Marinomonas mediterranea MMB-1: one gene and its partners. The protein of the gene in region 1 binds, or shares a complex with, the protein of each later gene. Links are inferred from orthologs where the notes say so. Each region holds a gene or a part of one and is shown in the gene's direction. Other genes may lie near its edges.

Evidence for each region. Proteins that work in one complex are often made in the same cells at the same time.
Region 2: the proteins of tsaD (region 1) and tsaE are in contact, whole or in part, in a crystal structure (PDB 6N9A), measured with the Thermotoga maritima proteins. The link is inferred for Marinomonas mediterranea MMB-1 from one-to-one orthologs. Residues at the interface, in WP_004082750.1 of Thermotoga maritima: Cys10, Asp11, Arg49, His50, Leu82, Gly84, Gly135, Gly136, Glu154, Thr155, Leu156, Asp157, Asp158, Ser159, Glu162, Asp165, Lys166, Arg169, Leu170, Tyr175, Lys213, Thr214, Leu217, Tyr218, Gln221, Arg222, Asn324; in WP_004082108.1 of Thermotoga maritima: Leu37, Gly38, Lys46, Lys57, Val59, Lys60, Ser61, Thr63, Phe64, Thr65, Leu66, Met67, Val69, Pro71, Tyr82, Arg83, Leu84, Asp86, Asp88, Phe89, Asp93, Ile128, Asp130, Glu131, Arg134.
Region 3: the proteins of tsaD (region 1) and tsaB are in contact, whole or in part, in a solved structure (PDB 4WQ4), measured with the Escherichia coli proteins. The link is inferred for Marinomonas mediterranea MMB-1 from one-to-one orthologs.

The regions. Positions count from the first base shown.
Region 1 is NC_015276.1:1,137,853-1,146,126, forward strand. What follows is about bases 1,363-4,243. They hold tsaD (tRNA (adenosine(37)-N6)-threonylcarbamoyltransferase complex transferase subunit TsaD), read left to right. Parts: upstream 1,363-2,226; coding sequence 2,227-3,261; downstream 3,262-4,243. Other genes in these bases: MARME_RS05120 (GatB/YqeY domain-containing protein), read right to left, coding at 1,363-1,471; rpsU (30S ribosomal protein S21), read right to left, coding at 1,618-1,833; folB (dihydroneopterin aldolase), read left to right, coding at 3,377-3,730; MARME_RS22655 (tRNA nucleotidyltransferase), read right to left, coding at 3,708-4,243. Outside these bases: dnaG (DNA primase), read right to left, coding at 1-1,002; more of MARME_RS05120, read right to left, coding at 1,025-1,362; more of MARME_RS22655, read right to left, coding at 4,244-4,823; thiosulfate sulfurtransferase GlpE, read right to left, coding at 4,895-5,215; MARME_RS05150 (symmetrical bis(5'-nucleosyl)-tetraphosphatase), read right to left, coding at 5,365-6,177; Co2+/Mg2+ efflux protein ApaG, read right to left, coding at 6,238-6,612; 16S rRNA (adenine(1518)-N(6)/adenine(1519)-N(6))-dimethyltransferase RsmA, read right to left, coding at 6,612-7,412; 4-hydroxythreonine-4-phosphate dehydrogenase PdxA, read right to left, coding at 7,424-8,274.
Region 2 is NC_015276.1:2,819,042-2,822,059, reverse strand. Bases 1-2,771 are described here. They hold tsaE (tRNA (adenosine(37)-N6)-threonylcarbamoyltransferase complex ATPase subunit type 1 TsaE), read left to right. Parts: upstream 1-1,037; coding sequence 1,038-1,505; downstream 1,506-2,771. Other genes in these bases: MARME_RS12825 (N-acetylmuramoyl-L-alanine amidase), read left to right, coding at 1,584-2,771; MARME_RS12835 (NAD(P)H-hydrate dehydratase), read left to right, coding at 1-839. Outside these bases: more of MARME_RS12825, read left to right, coding at 2,772-2,912. UniProt on the Escherichia coli protein: Required for the formation of a threonylcarbamoyl group on adenosine at position 37 (t(6)A37) in tRNAs that read codons beginning with adenine.
Region 3 is NC_015276.1:1,265,015-1,268,030, forward strand. What follows is about bases 1-2,769. They hold tsaB (tRNA (adenosine(37)-N6)-threonylcarbamoyltransferase complex dimerization subunit type 1 TsaB), read left to right. Parts: upstream 1-915; coding sequence 916-1,623; downstream 1,624-2,769. Other genes in these bases: ppc (phosphoenolpyruvate carboxylase), read left to right, coding at 1-15; adk (adenylate kinase), read left to right, coding at 250-906; MARME_RS05695 (undecaprenyl-diphosphate phosphatase), read left to right, coding at 1,627-2,433; MARME_RS05700 (hypothetical protein), read left to right, coding at 2,442-2,741; MARME_RS05705 (class I SAM-dependent methyltransferase), read left to right, coding at 2,728-2,769. In the rest of the region: more of MARME_RS05705, read left to right, coding at 2,770-3,016. UniProt on the Escherichia coli protein: Required for the formation of a threonylcarbamoyl group on adenosine at position 37 (t(6)A37) in tRNAs that read codons beginning with adenine.

The DNA.
Region 1 (8,274 bases):
TTTTCCGTCTTGCATCACGGGGAGTGAGGCTTCTAAGCCGCGAATAGCCGCCGCTCGGCCAGCTTTGTCGCCGTCGAAACAGAGTGTGATTTTATTAACAAGTTTAAATAGCTTACGAATGTGTTGGCTATTTACCGATGTCCCAAGTGTTGCAACAGCGTTTGTAATACCATATTGAGCAAGGACGATAACGTCCATGTACCCTTCAACAACAATAATATTGTCTAGGTTTTGTGTGTTTTGTTTCGCCTCAAATAAGCCATATAGCTCATGGCTCTTATTAAAAACAGCGGTTTCTGGAGAGTTTAAATATTTCGGCTTTTCATCCCCAAAGGCTCGTCCACCAAACGCGATAACACGTCCCCTACTGTCGCGAATAGGGAACATGATTCTATCCCTAAAGCGATCATAGTATTGGCCTTGCTGGTCTTTTTTCTCGATCAGCATACCGCCATGAAGAAGCTGTTCTTGCTGCTCTGCGCGTTTGCCAATCGCTTTTAATAGGTTGTCCCATCCGGGCGGAGCAAACCCCAATCCATAAACTTTGGCTATTTGGCCAGAGAGCCCTCGTTCCGAGGCTAAATAATCCGTCGCTTTTTTCTTGAACTGGCTTTGTGTGAGTTGGCTTTGAAAAAAGTGAGCACTTTCTGTTAGGCGTTTTAATAATTCCGCGTTCTGCTCGTAGCGGTCAGGGGCGCCTTTCTCTTTCGGAACTTCTAGACCGGCGTCTTTCGCCAGCACTTCAATCGCTTCAACAAAATCTAGGTGGTCATGCTCCATGACAAAGGAGATTGCGTTGCCGCCGGCACCGCAGCCAAAGCAATAATAGAATTGTTTATTCGGATTTAAGCTAAATGAGGGTGTTTTTTCGTTGTGAAAAGGGCATAACGCAGAATAGTTTTGCCCTGTTTTTTTTAGTGTGACGCGAGACGAAACCACATCGGTTATGTCTGTGCGAGCGAGAAGCTCGTCGATAAATTGATCTGGTATACGTCCCGACATAATGCTCGTTAGCCGTTATTAGTTAAGCAATAAGTGCTTTTACGTGTTTGCTAACCACACCCATGTCGCCTCGTCCTTGGACTTGAGGCTTAACAATTGCCATAACGGCACCCATTTGCTGCATGCTATTTGCGCCAGTTTCTTCAACTGCTGCTTTTACAATTGCGATGATTTCGTCTTCCGTTAGAGCGGTAGGCAAGAACTCGCTAATGATTGCGATTTCTTTTTGCTCTATTTCGGCTAAGTCGTCACGTCCGCCATCCGTAAATTGCTGAACGGAATCTTTGCGTTGCTTAACCATTTTATCTAGTACAGCGAGAATGCGTGTATCGTCAACGTCAATTCGCTCATCAACTTCAATGCGTTTAATCTCGGCAAGAATAGTGCGGATAACGGTGACGCGCTCTTTTTCCTTCGCTCGCATTGAGGCTTTAAGTGTATCTGAAATGGTTTTCTTTAAGTCAGACATAAGGGGTCCTATAGTATGCAGTATCAGAAACAAAAAAACGGCTAGTTGAGAAACTAACCGTTCTGATGTGTTAATCAGAATCTGATTAACTTAGCACATTAACTGGCAAATTTAAGCAGTAAGTGCTGCGCGTTGTACAAAAATTTCTAGTACAAGCGTTGGAATTTTTTCTGCTCACGAGAAACTTTCTTCGCATGACGTTTAACAGCTGCAGCTGCTGCACGCTTACGGAGAGTTGTTGGTTTCTCATAGCACTCGCGACGACGTACTTCAGCAAGAACGCCTGCTTTTTCACAAGAGCGCTTGAAACGACGTAGAGCGATGTCAAATGGTTCGTTATCTTTAACTTTTACTGATGGCATTAATATCACCTTAAATTGGGTTTATACGTTTAAAATAAACGGCACGAATGATACAGATTTTTGTACCAGACTTCCTCATATTTTGATCAATATGATGCCGTATGGCGGTTCGACCTGCTACTAACCACTATCAATTGAAACTAATCAGAGAATGAAAATCGGATTAGATTGGAATAATAGTGCATTTTTAACTAGGTACTTTTTATTTCTAAGCCTAGGTTTTCGCTACTGTGTGAGCGAAGAAATTAGAATCACCTGCCTTTTGATTAAACGTTAAAACGCGCGAGATTATATAGAGCTGATCAAGAGCTGTCTATATAAAAATCAAACATGATACAAAACAGCCTCACAATTGAGGTACAATGCGCGGCAAATGTATCGAGAGAGAACATAATGAAAGTACTAGGTCTTGAGACTTCCTGTGATGAAACAGGTATTGCGATTTATGATACGGACGCTGGGTTGCTAGCACATAAAATCTATTCGCAGATTGAGCAACATGCAGAGTATGGCGGTGTTGTCCCAGAATTGGCGTCTCGAGACCATGTTCGAAAAACATTGCCTCTTATTGATGACGTATTAGAAGAGGCTGGTTTAACTAAAGCTGATTTGAGTGCGATTGCCTTTACCAGCGGCCCAGGGTTAGTGGGGGCATTAATGGCGGGGGCGACGATAGGGCGCTCTTTAGCGATGTCTCTCGATATTCCTGCATTAGGGGTTCATCACATGGAAGGCCACTTATTAGCGCCTATGCTGGAAGATGAACGACCTGATATGCCATTTATAGCGTTGCTTGTTTCGGGTGGGCACACTCAGCTTGTGCGAGTAGATGCCATTGGTAAGTATAAATTATTAGGGCAGTCTTTGGACGATGCTGCTGGAGAAGCGTTTGATAAAGCCGCAAAGATGATCGGACTGCCGTATCCAGGTGGACCGTATATAGCGTCACTTGCAGAGCATGGAAACCCAGATTCGGGGATAAAGTTTCCTCGCCCCATGACAGACCGCCCTGGACTGGATTTTAGTTTTAGTGGGTTGAAAACGGCCTTTCTAACAGCGGTACACGAAGCGCTCGATGACGAGCGTTTTAATGAACAATTTAAATCTGATATTGCGCTTGCGTTTGAGCAAGCGGTTGTTGATACCTTAGTAATCAAATGTCGTCGAGCACTTGAGCAAGAAAGTCTTAAACGCTTGATTATAGCCGGTGGTGTGAGTGCCAATAAAAGGCTTCGTGAACAGCTGGAATCAAAATTAGCAAAAATAGGTGGTAGTGTGTTCTACGCGCGACCGGAGTTTTGTACTGATAATGGCGCAATGATTGCGTATGCTGGCGCTCAACGATTGAAAGCGGGACAATCATCTCCGTTAAACCTTTCAATTAGGGCGCGCTGGCCTTTGTCTGATCTTGAGGCTATTGGCGTTTAAAACGAGTGGAAACCTTTGCGTGACGACTGCGCTCTCCAAAACGAGGCTTTCTTGTGGTGTCGTGCAAAGGTTTCCAGTGACGTCGTATCGAATTTAAAAAGGCAATGGATGTAATATGAAAGATCTTGTGTTGATAGAAGGCCTGCACGTTGACGCCGTGATTGGTGTGTATGATTGGGAAAAAGAAATTCTTCAAAATTTGGTTTTTGATTTAGAAATGGCTCACGATAACCGTCCTGCTGCCGCAACGGATGATTTGTCGAAGACGCTCGACTATGAGGCAATATCGAATTTTATTAAACAATATTGTCTAGAGAATACCTTCGAATTAATTGAGACCTTAGCGGAACGGCTTTGTGCAAAGCTAATGGATGTTTTCGAATTTGAATCAATTCTTATGACGCTTCGTAAACCTGGTGCAGTGTCTGCTGCAAGAAGCGTCGGAGTTAAGATTTATCGAACCCGTTAATTAGCGGGTTATCGGTAATAGAGTCAATGGCATCCGCTTTTGCTTTCTTAATTGCATTACCTAATTCTGCCCCTGTATAGCCTTGCGACATCAACTCTTTAGGAGATATTGATTGTGCTTGTGCGAGAAGTGAAACCCAATGTTTGGAGTGAACGTCTACTACCAATGATATTAAATAGGTTAATTGGTAGTATCTTTCTGGCTTTTTTAGTGCAGATATTTGTGTAAGCCATGCTTCCCAGTTATCGCCAGAAAGGGGTAGTGTTTTGTTTTTTAGAAAATCGCAGAGTGTTTCGCTCAGCCATTTAAATTCATTGGGGACTTTTAGATTTGCATTAAGTGCTTGTAGTTGATGTATTTCTAACCCGCTACACAGTAAGGCCCACCTTTCAACGCTTGTTAACTCTTTATCTGATGATATTTTTCCAAGGTTCTGTGGTTGAGTAATGTGCGTCGTCAGGACTGGAAAAATACTTGTTGTTGCGTCGACTTGATTGAGTATTTTGAAATAGGTAAGGAAGTGTGGGTACCCTAGGGCTTTTTCGGTTTCTTTCCATACTCTTTCGGGAGTGAGGGCGGTTAGTTCACCTGATGCACTAATGTCTTTCATTAGCCTAAGTGTTTCATTCGCGATGCGAAACTCGAAGTCTTGGAACCTTGCTGCAAATCGAGCTACCCTGAGAACTCGTAAAGGGTCCTCTACAAAGGCATCGGACACATGGCGAAAAACTCTGTTCTCTATGTCTTGTGTGCCGTGAAAAGGGTCATAAAGGCGCCCGTTATTGTCTTTTGCAATAGCGTTGATGGTAAGGTCTCGACGTTCTAAGTCTTCTTCGAGTGAGATGTCTGGCGCGAAGTCGCAAATAAAGCCTGTGTACCCTTGACCAGACTTACGCTCTTTTCGTGCAAGGGCGTATTCTTCTTTTGTTTTTGGATGTAGAAAGACAGGGAATTGTTTGCCTACCGCTTGATAGCCTTCAGATACCATTTCCTCTGGCGTTGACCCAACAACAACCCAGTCTTTGTCGTAGACTGGAAGCCCTAGAAGTGCATCTCTGACAGCACCGCCAACCAGATAGACTTTTTTTCCCATTACTCTCTCGATTTGCCGCTTATGTTCTTTTAAGGGGGCTTACTAATAAGCGTTGTGGTGAATGACTAGTATTATGCACCGAACTCACATTGTTCAGGATACATGGCACTCCATTGGCTAAAACCGCCATTTAAAGAGTAGACATCAGCAAAACCTTGGGCAGCTAAGTATTCAGCGGCGCCTTTGCTGCTGTTGCCATGATAACAACATACGATCACAGGAGTGGCTTTATCAGAGTTGTTAATAAAAGCTTCAACATTGTCATTATTGAGGTTGATCGCATCCTGCATATGGCTTGTCTGATAGCTGACGGCATCGCGAATATCGACGACAATAACTTCTTTTTCTATGATTGGAAGAGCATCGGTTATATCAATACACTTATAAGTCATGCTTTCTCTCTGCTGATTGAATGTCTAATGATTGGTTATTTTTACGTTTCTATGGTGTTTAGCCATTGATTCTTGTTGTTCTGCGTATTCTAAGGCTATTTTGTGGTGGCTACTCTACGATGCCACTATAAACATATTACTATCTTTAATTAAGTTGGGCATGGTGTGCTATAGAGGGTTTTATCTTCTAATCTCATCGCGGTCAATGCACCGCCCCATACACAACCTGTATCTAATGCGTGTATATGCTCTTTGTAGGTGTTTCCTTCTAATGCAGCCCAATGACCAAAAATCACGTCGTAATCGTCTGCTTTTTTTCTCGGGTAGGAAAACCAAGGGGCATAGCCACTTATTGCGGAGGTTGGTCCCTCTTTTGATTTGAACTCAAGTTGACTGCTTTCAGTACAAAAACGCATACGGGTTAGGTAATTCGTTATTGTGCGAAGCCTGTCCATTCCAATTAAGTTGTCGTCCCATTGATCTGGCTTATTACCATACATGACAGCCAGAAAATCATCAATTCTGTCAGAGCTAAGCGTGCGTTCAACTTCCTGTGCGTAGCGTTGAGTTTCAATGCTATCCCAGCAAGGAGGAATACCAGCGTGCGTCATGACAAATTTCAAGACGTTATCTATATGGCACAATGGGCGGCTTTGTAGCCATTCCATTAGTTCATCTCGGTCTTCTGACAGTAAAATATCTGCCAGTGTATCATTGCGCTTTAGGCTTGCGTGACCTCGCATGACCGCAAGCAAATGCAGATCGTGATTGCCAAGAACAACGGTTGCCTTATCTCCCAGAGACTTCACGAACCGGAGGGTTTCGAGAGACTCAGGTCCACGATTGATTAAATCACCGGCAAACCATAGACGATCTTTATCTGGAGAGAATTCAATTAAATCGAGTAGCGTCAATAATGGTGTTAGACAACCTTGTAAATCGCCAATGGCATAAGTAGACATACTGACTATCCTGCGTAGAGATAAAGCGGAATCCGTGTAGGCATATTCATTGACGACTCTCTAATGGACCTGATTTGGAACAGCCAGAGTAAAAGGTTTGATGCCTGCATCAAACCTTGTTCCGTCGTCTGCGATGAACTGGTAACTTCCGTGCATGCTTCCAACAACCGTGTCCATGACCGTGCCACTTGAGTATTGGTAGGACTCGCCAGGGGCTAGATGTGGAAAAGCGCCTACTACCCCTTCACCTTTGACTTCCTGAACCCTTTCATCGCCATTGGTTATCACCCAATGGCGAGACTCAAGTTTTGCGGGCTGGTTACCGCAATTTGTCATGGTTATGTGGTAAGCAAATACATAGCGGTTGTCGGACGGCTCTGATTGAGCAGAGATATACTCTGTTCGTACGGTCACGACGATATCGTATTCTTCCATTATAATGCCTTCTTTTCATGCAGATAATTGGCAATACGAACGAAATCAGGGACATCTAGACGCTCAGGGCGGAGTGTCGGATCGATCTGAATCGACTCGAGCTCTTCTGCTGTGAGTGTTCCTTTGTAATTGTTTCGCAGAGTTTTTCTGCGCTGCTGGAAACCTATTCTAACCGTGTCCTCAAGACCTTTTAGATCGTGAGCGACAACGGGAAGTGTCGTATAGGGTGTCATGCGTACAATTGCGGAGTCGACTTTTGGCGGTGGGTCAAATGAATCTGGCCCGACAATAAACAGCGACTCTACACTGCAAAAATATTGCGCCATAACACTTAAACGTCCATAGAGACTGTCGCCCGGGCGTGCTGCAAGTCTATCGACTACTTCTTTTTGAAGCATAAAGTGCATATCGTCGATGACATCAGCTTGTTCTAGGAGATGGAATATGAGCGGTGTCGAAATGTTGTAGGGGAGGTTACCGACGACTCGAATATTTCCTTCGGTTGCAAGCTGCCTAAAGTCGAATTTCATAGCGTCGGCTTCATGGACGCGAAGGTCTGGATATTTAAACAGGTTTACTTTTAAAATTGGAATCAGATCTCGGTCTAATTCCACAACATCCATGCTTTTTGTCGCACTAATAATGCCTTCTGTTAATGCGCCTTTACCTGGGCCGATCTCGACGACACGTTGGCCTTCTTTTGGCGCAATGCATGCAACAATACGACGAATAATTCCCATATCGTGTAAGAAGTTTTGGCCAAATCGTTTTCTGGCTTTATGTGGTTGTGCTTTGCTCATCTGGATACTTTTTATATTGACGCTTTTTTAGCGTTATTGGCCATTTCAATGGCGTGCGTGATTGCGACTTTGAGGCTGCCGTCATTTGCTTGGCCTGTGCCAGCTAAATCTAATGCAGTACCATGGTCAACAGACGTTCGAATAATCGGCAAGCCAAGCGTTATGTTAACGGCGTTACCGAATCCTGAGTATTTTAACACAGGCAGTCCTTGATCGTGATACATGGCCAACACGCAATCGGCCTCTTTTAGATACTTTTCTGTAAATAACGTATCGGCTGGCAGAGGGCCAATAAGGTTGATCCCTTCGTTTCTTAAGCTGTCTAGGGTAGGGGAAATAATCTCAATTTCTTCCATTCCTAAGTGGCCGTCCTCACCCGCATGTGGGTTCAAGCCACAGACTAGGATAGTCGGCTTAGTGATTCCATAGCGATTGATTAGGTCTTTATTTAAACCACGTGCAACCAGACGAATGGTATCTGGAGTGATGGCGTCAGAAATGTCTTTCAAAGGTAGGTGAGTGGTTACCAGTGCTACTTTCATTGCGTCGCTTGCAAGCATCATAATCACTTGTGGTGAGTTGCAGAGCGTCTGGAAAAACTCAGTATGACCAGAAAAGTGCTCGCCTGATTCACATAGAATGCCTTTGTGAACAGGCGGTGTCACAATAGCGTCGAATCGATCGTCTAGGCACCCCTTCGCTGCTTCCGACAAAGTCTCTAGTACATAAGGTGCATTTTTAACATCAAGCACTCCAGCTTCGACGGGAGCAGATGCTGAAATAGGAAGGATATCGATGCTACCAGACTTGTGAACGGGGCAGTCGTCAACTGACGAACAGATATTAATATGAATATCGATGC
Region 2 (3,018 bases), 1.7 Mb from region 1 along the record:
AATTAGTAGGAGCGGTGGGGGCTTTATGGTTTGAAGCTTCCGATGTTAGATTGTTGTCGCCGTGTGCTCGATATCCTGTTTCTCATAAGGGGAGCTATGGGCATATTTCTGTCGTTGGCGGTGATGATGGTTATGGCGGTGCTGTGATCATGGCAGCGTCAGGCGCAGCGAGAACAGGAGCGGGTACCGTCAGTGTATTAACGCGCGATAATCATATCGCTCCTGTGCTAGCTCGAATACCATCTGTTATGGCTGTGACGCCAGATGGTGAGGATATTAAAGGAACGCTGCGGAATCTAGATTCCGTATTGTTGATTGGTCCAGGGCTTGGTCGAAAGCAATGGGGCGAAGCGTTGTTTCAGCAAGCGTTAGAACTCACACATCGCAAGGTATTGGATGCTGACGCTTTGCATTGGCTGTCACTCAATCCAATAGCATCATTTCGTGGTTTGGTGGTACTTACACCGCATGTGGGCGAGGCGGCTAAATTACTTGATACGACTCCAGATGGGGTTAGCGGGGATTTGATCGGTTCGGCGAAGGCTCTTAGCCAACGATATGGTGCCATTGTCGTGCTCAAAGGTGTATCAAGTGTTATCTCTGCGCCTGATGGACGTACGGTGATTGCAGGGCGTCCTTGTCCCGGTTTGGCTAAAGGCGGTTCGGGAGATGTGTTAAGTGGCATGGTGTCCAGTTGTTTGGCTTATTACCAGAACCCATTTGAAGCGGTGGTTATCGCGGTCGCTTGGCATAATGTCGCGGCGCAAAAAGCGTCTCAAGAATTGGGAGAGATACATATGCAGCCTTATGAGCTATTGGATTATTTGCGGTTGTCATAATCAGTGTGACTGCTTACGAATGTAATATTACTTAAAATATGCTTGGTTAACGTCTTTTGAACTAATAATGTTCAAAAGCAATAAACTTCAAATTATCAAGCTTTAAAATACTAGGCCGCAAAAATACGAATATCAGGCTTTAAACTGACAATAATGACGGAAGCGTTCGCGCATCGGTGTGCGTAGGAAAGGTAAAATATGATGGTTGAAAAAGAGATATACGGCGAAGAGGCAATGGAATTGTTTGGTGAGCAATTGGCTTCTAGTTTTCAAGAAGGTGGTGTTGTTCATTTAAATGGTAACCTCGGGATGGGCAAAACAACGCTTGTGCGTGGCCTCTTAAGAGGGATGGGTTATATCGGACCGGTTAAAAGTCCCACATACACAATCGTCGAACCTTATGAATTAGAGGTTGCTGATGTGTTTCATTTTGATCTATATCGAATTGGTAATGCTGAAGAGCTTGAGTACATGGGGATCCGCGATTACTTCAAAGAGGGGGCGCTTTGTCTTATTGAGTGGGCTGAAATGGGGGAAGGGGTGCTTCCAGAGCCTGATGTAGTGATTCATTTGGCGCTTTTGCGTCAGGGCAGAAAGGTGGTGGTAGAGCCGAAAACTGCGCATGGTGAAAAAAGCGTTAATGATGCGCTAAAGCAAGCGGGCTAAAACAGTACGAGATTTAAGGCGTTGAGCTATTTTTTCTCAAAGGTTATAGTGTGCAGATATAGTGGCTAGCCTTTTGATATGTATAATACTTTTCGCATTAAATCTGTTGTTTGTTTCGTACTGGCGTTGTTTTTCTCAATGTCGGTCTATAGCGCTTCTGTTAAAGATATTCGAGTTGCTCAGCAAGATGGGCTGACTCGTCTTGTATTTGAGCTAGATTCAGAGGCGAATCATCGCCTTTTTTTGCTTTCTAGTCCTGATAGGGTTGTGTTAGATCTTGAGTCGATCGGCTCTCTCTCAAGTAATGTCAGCAAAAATCTTTCGAAACTCTCCTCGGATATGATGCGCCGACTTCGATATGCTAAGCGCGATCAAGGTGCGAGGTTTGTCATTGATTTAAATGGCAAGGTTAAAGCGAAAAGTTCCGTCCTCTCCAAAAATGCTAAATACGGCCCCAGAATACTCGTTGAGTTAGAGTATGGTAAAAAGAAGCCTGTTAAGGTTATAAAAAGTGTATCGACCATTGAAAACGCCAAACGGGATATTGTTGTTGTTATCGACCCGGGTCATGGTGGAAAAGACCCTGGCGCATTAGGTAAATACAAAGTTCGAGAAAAAGACGTTGTCTTATCAATTGGTAAAGAGCTCGCTAAGCGAATTAATCAGGTTAAAGGTTTTAAAGCGGTTTTAACGCGCTCGACAGATGTCTATCTAAAATTACGTCAACGAACTAAGGTTGCACGTGAAGCAAATGCCGATATCTTAATCTCTATTCATGCCGACGCCTTTACGAAATCAAGTGCGCGTGGTGCGTCTGTCTGGGCGTTGTCTCTCGGTGGTAAAACGTCTGAGATGGGGCGTTGGCTAGCACAGCAGGAACAATCGTCCGACTTGGTTGGCGGTATCTCACTTGATGACAAAGATCAGTTGTTGGCAGAAGTATTGCTCGATATGTCGATGAATTCGACTATTCAAATGAGCCTAGATATTGGCGAGTCAGTTTTAGCGAAAATGACGCGCGTTGCTAAGCTGCATAAAAATACGGTTCAGCAAGCTGGTTTTGTTGTTCTCAAGTCTCCTGATATCCCTTCTTTATTGATTGAAACAGGGTTTGTTTCAAATCCGACAGAGGCTAAAAACCTTTCTAGTCGAACCTATCGTAAAAAATTAGCGCAAGCGATCTCAAAAGGGGTGATTGATTCATTCTCATCTAATCCACCTGAAGGGACGTATCTTGCATGGAAGCAAAAGCGAAAAGTAGGTCATACTTACACGGTTAGCAAGGGAGATACCCTTTCTGAAATTGCTAGGCGTAATCAGGTTTCGCTAAAAGCACTTCGCGCGGCCAATACGCTTAAAAATGACGTGATTTGGATAGGGCAAAAGCTTAAAATCCCCGCTAGCTAATCGATTCTAAGCACGCTATCGTGATTTGTTCTAATACTCTGTTCCCGTATTAGGCACTATTTTTTGTAATCGTCATGAATCAAACTATTTATATTTACTTAGTGCT
Region 3 (3,016 bases), 130 kb from region 1 along the record:
CAAAATACGGGCTAGAGAGGGTAATTTGCGAAAATGTCTAATATTTAGACTAAAAGGTCAAAATATTAACGCTAAATTTGCATATTCTTAGTGAGCTTGGGTATGCTTGGCGACCATTTAAATTTTTCATGCTAGTGGATCGACTTAGCTCATAAATTGGGCGTGGCCCTGTTGTCTATAGAAAGACAATATTTACCTTGAGTGATCCGTTGGTTGTGCCAATTTTTTACAGACTTTTGGAGGTATATTATGCGAGTAATTCTGTTAGGTGCGCCTGGCGCAGGTAAAGGTACTCAAGCTCAATTCATCACGGAAGAATTTGGCATCCCTCAAATTTCGACTGGTGACATGTTGCGTGCTGCTGTAAAAGCCGGTACCGAGTTGGGTATTAAAGCCAAAGCAGTTATGGATGCCGGTCAATTGGTTTCTGACGATATTATTATTGGTTTGGTAAAAGAACGTTTGACTCAGGATGATTGTAAGAATGGTGCGTTGTTTGATGGATTCCCTCGTACTATCCCTCAAGCTGATGCGCTTAAAGAAGCTGGCGTAAAAATTGATTTTGTTGTAGAAATCGATGTTGCAGACGAAGAAATTGTTCAACGTATGAGCGGTCGTCGTGTTCATGAGTCATCTGGTCGTACCTATCATGTTGTCTACAACCCACCTAAAACGGAAGGGAAGGATGACATTACAGGTGAAGCGCTTATCCAGCGTGCAGACGATACTGAGGAAACGGTTCGTAAGCGTTTGGGCGTTTATCATGACCAAACTGCACCACTAATTGGTTACTATCAGACATGGCAAAAAGACGCGCCAGAATCTGCTCCTAAATTCGTTAATGTAAACGGCGTTGGCGATCTAAACGAAATCAAAGAGAGCTTACTAAGCGCGTTAAAAGCTTAAGATACCGTTATGCCATCTATTCTTGCTTTAGATACGTCAACGCCTGCCTGTTCGGTAGCGTTGGCCATCAACGGTGCAGTACTCGAAGATTTTCGTATTGCGCCCCGTCAACATAATGATTTAATTCTCCCTATGCTTGAGCAAATTCTTGCTCAAGCGGGTATTTCGTTGTCTCAGCTCGATGCTATCAGCTTTGGCCGCGGTCCAGGATCCTTTACTGGTTTGAGGATCAGTGCGGGCGTGGTTCAAGGGTTGGCGTATGGTCAAGATCTTCCTGTTATTCCTGTCTCGACTCTAAAAGCGCTTGCTTACGAAGGTTATCAAGAAACTCACGATAGCCTTTGGTTGCCAGCGTTAGATGCTCGAATGGGAGAGGTTTATATTGGCGGTTATCAATTTTCAGAATCTGAATCTGGTTTAGCTATTTCTGAATTTCTATCTGAACGTGTTTGCAAACCGGATGCGATTGGAGGTTTTGGCGAAGACTTTGCTGCGATAGGTTCCGGATGGCTACATCGAGAGATTATAGAGAGTGGCTTAAAGCGCAGTGCATCTTTGCTTTTGGACGATAGAGCACCACGTGCTGCCTGTATTGCAAGACTCGCAGAGATCGATTTTAATAACGGCAACGTAGTCGATGCGTATCACGCTATACCTACTTATCTTCGTGACGAAGTGACGTGGGAAAAACAACCGCCAAGAATAGGGAAACGATAACCGATGTTGTGGTACCACATCGTAATACTGGCGTTAATTCAGGGGTTAACGGAGTTTTTACCGATATCAAGTTCCGCCCACTTGATTTTACCTTCACAGTTACTAGGTTGGCCTGATCAAGGGCTGGCATTTGATGTGGCGGTTCATGTTGGGACCTTGGTTGCTGTGGTTTCTTATTTTTGGAAAGATCTTTGGAAAATTGCTCAGGGCTGGCTGTCTGGGATTGTACATCGTAGAGTGGATCAAACGAGTAAGCTTGGTTGGTGCATAATCTTAGGAACAATACCTGCGGGTCTTTGTGGTGTGTTGTTTGAGAACTTCATAGAAACGCATTTTAGGACAATCGAAGTGATCGCCTATACCACGATAGGCTTTGGTGTACTGTTATGGGTCTCAGATAAATTTGCACCAACACAAAAAGGCGAAGCTCAGTTAGGTTACCTGTCCGGTTTTCTGATTGGCTGTGCGCAAGCAATCGCGCTAATTCCCGGCACGTCACGTTCAGGGGTCACAATGACCGCTGCGAGAGCAATGGGCTTTGACCGTCAAACGGCTGCGCGTTTTTCTTTTTTATTGTCTGTCCCTCTGATTACAGCAGCGGGCGGATTAAAGCTTATTGAGCTGATTGGAAGCAATATAGCGGTTGATTGGAATGCACTTGTCTGGGGTGTACTCATCTCTGCGATTAGTGCTTATCTATGCATTTATTTCTTTTTGAAATGGCTTAACAGTATGGGCTTTTTACCTTTTTTGTTTTACAGATTGGTATTAGGCGCTATATTACTGGTAATTGTATATAGCGGCTCGTAAGGACGGTTATGCAGGTAAGTGGACAATTTCCGGTATCGTTTAAGGCTGGCGCCACCCCTTCAAGGTCGACGCTTCCCAGTACGTCTAATGGAGATGGATCTTCTTCTCAGAAGCTTCCTGTCAATGTCAGCAGTGTTGTAGACTTCGAAAATGCATTTAAAGCTCAGTTTGAATCGCGTAGTGGCTTTTCGAAAGTTGAGTCTCCTGATAAGTTTGCGCGAGAGGCATTACAGGCTTACGAATCTACTGCTGCTTTAGCGGCAGACAATCCTCGAAATATGTTAATTGGAGTGGATGTTTTTGCCTAGTTCGCTTTGTGTCGGTTATGAAAGTAATTTAGCTCAAGTGGCGGCGCACGAAATTTCAAGTATTACTCAGTTACCTCTTGTCCGTTTAAAAACCTCGTTTAAGTTTTTTACAGAATATGCATATGTTCTTATGGTGCACGAAACGCACATTGAATTAGCGCAAACGGGCAAAGGTGCAGCGAAGCCTGTAGTCATTGAGTTTGCGTCGGGAGCGAATGATCATCGACGAAAATTCGGTGGTGGCAAAGGGCAGGATATTGCTAAGGCTGTTGGAG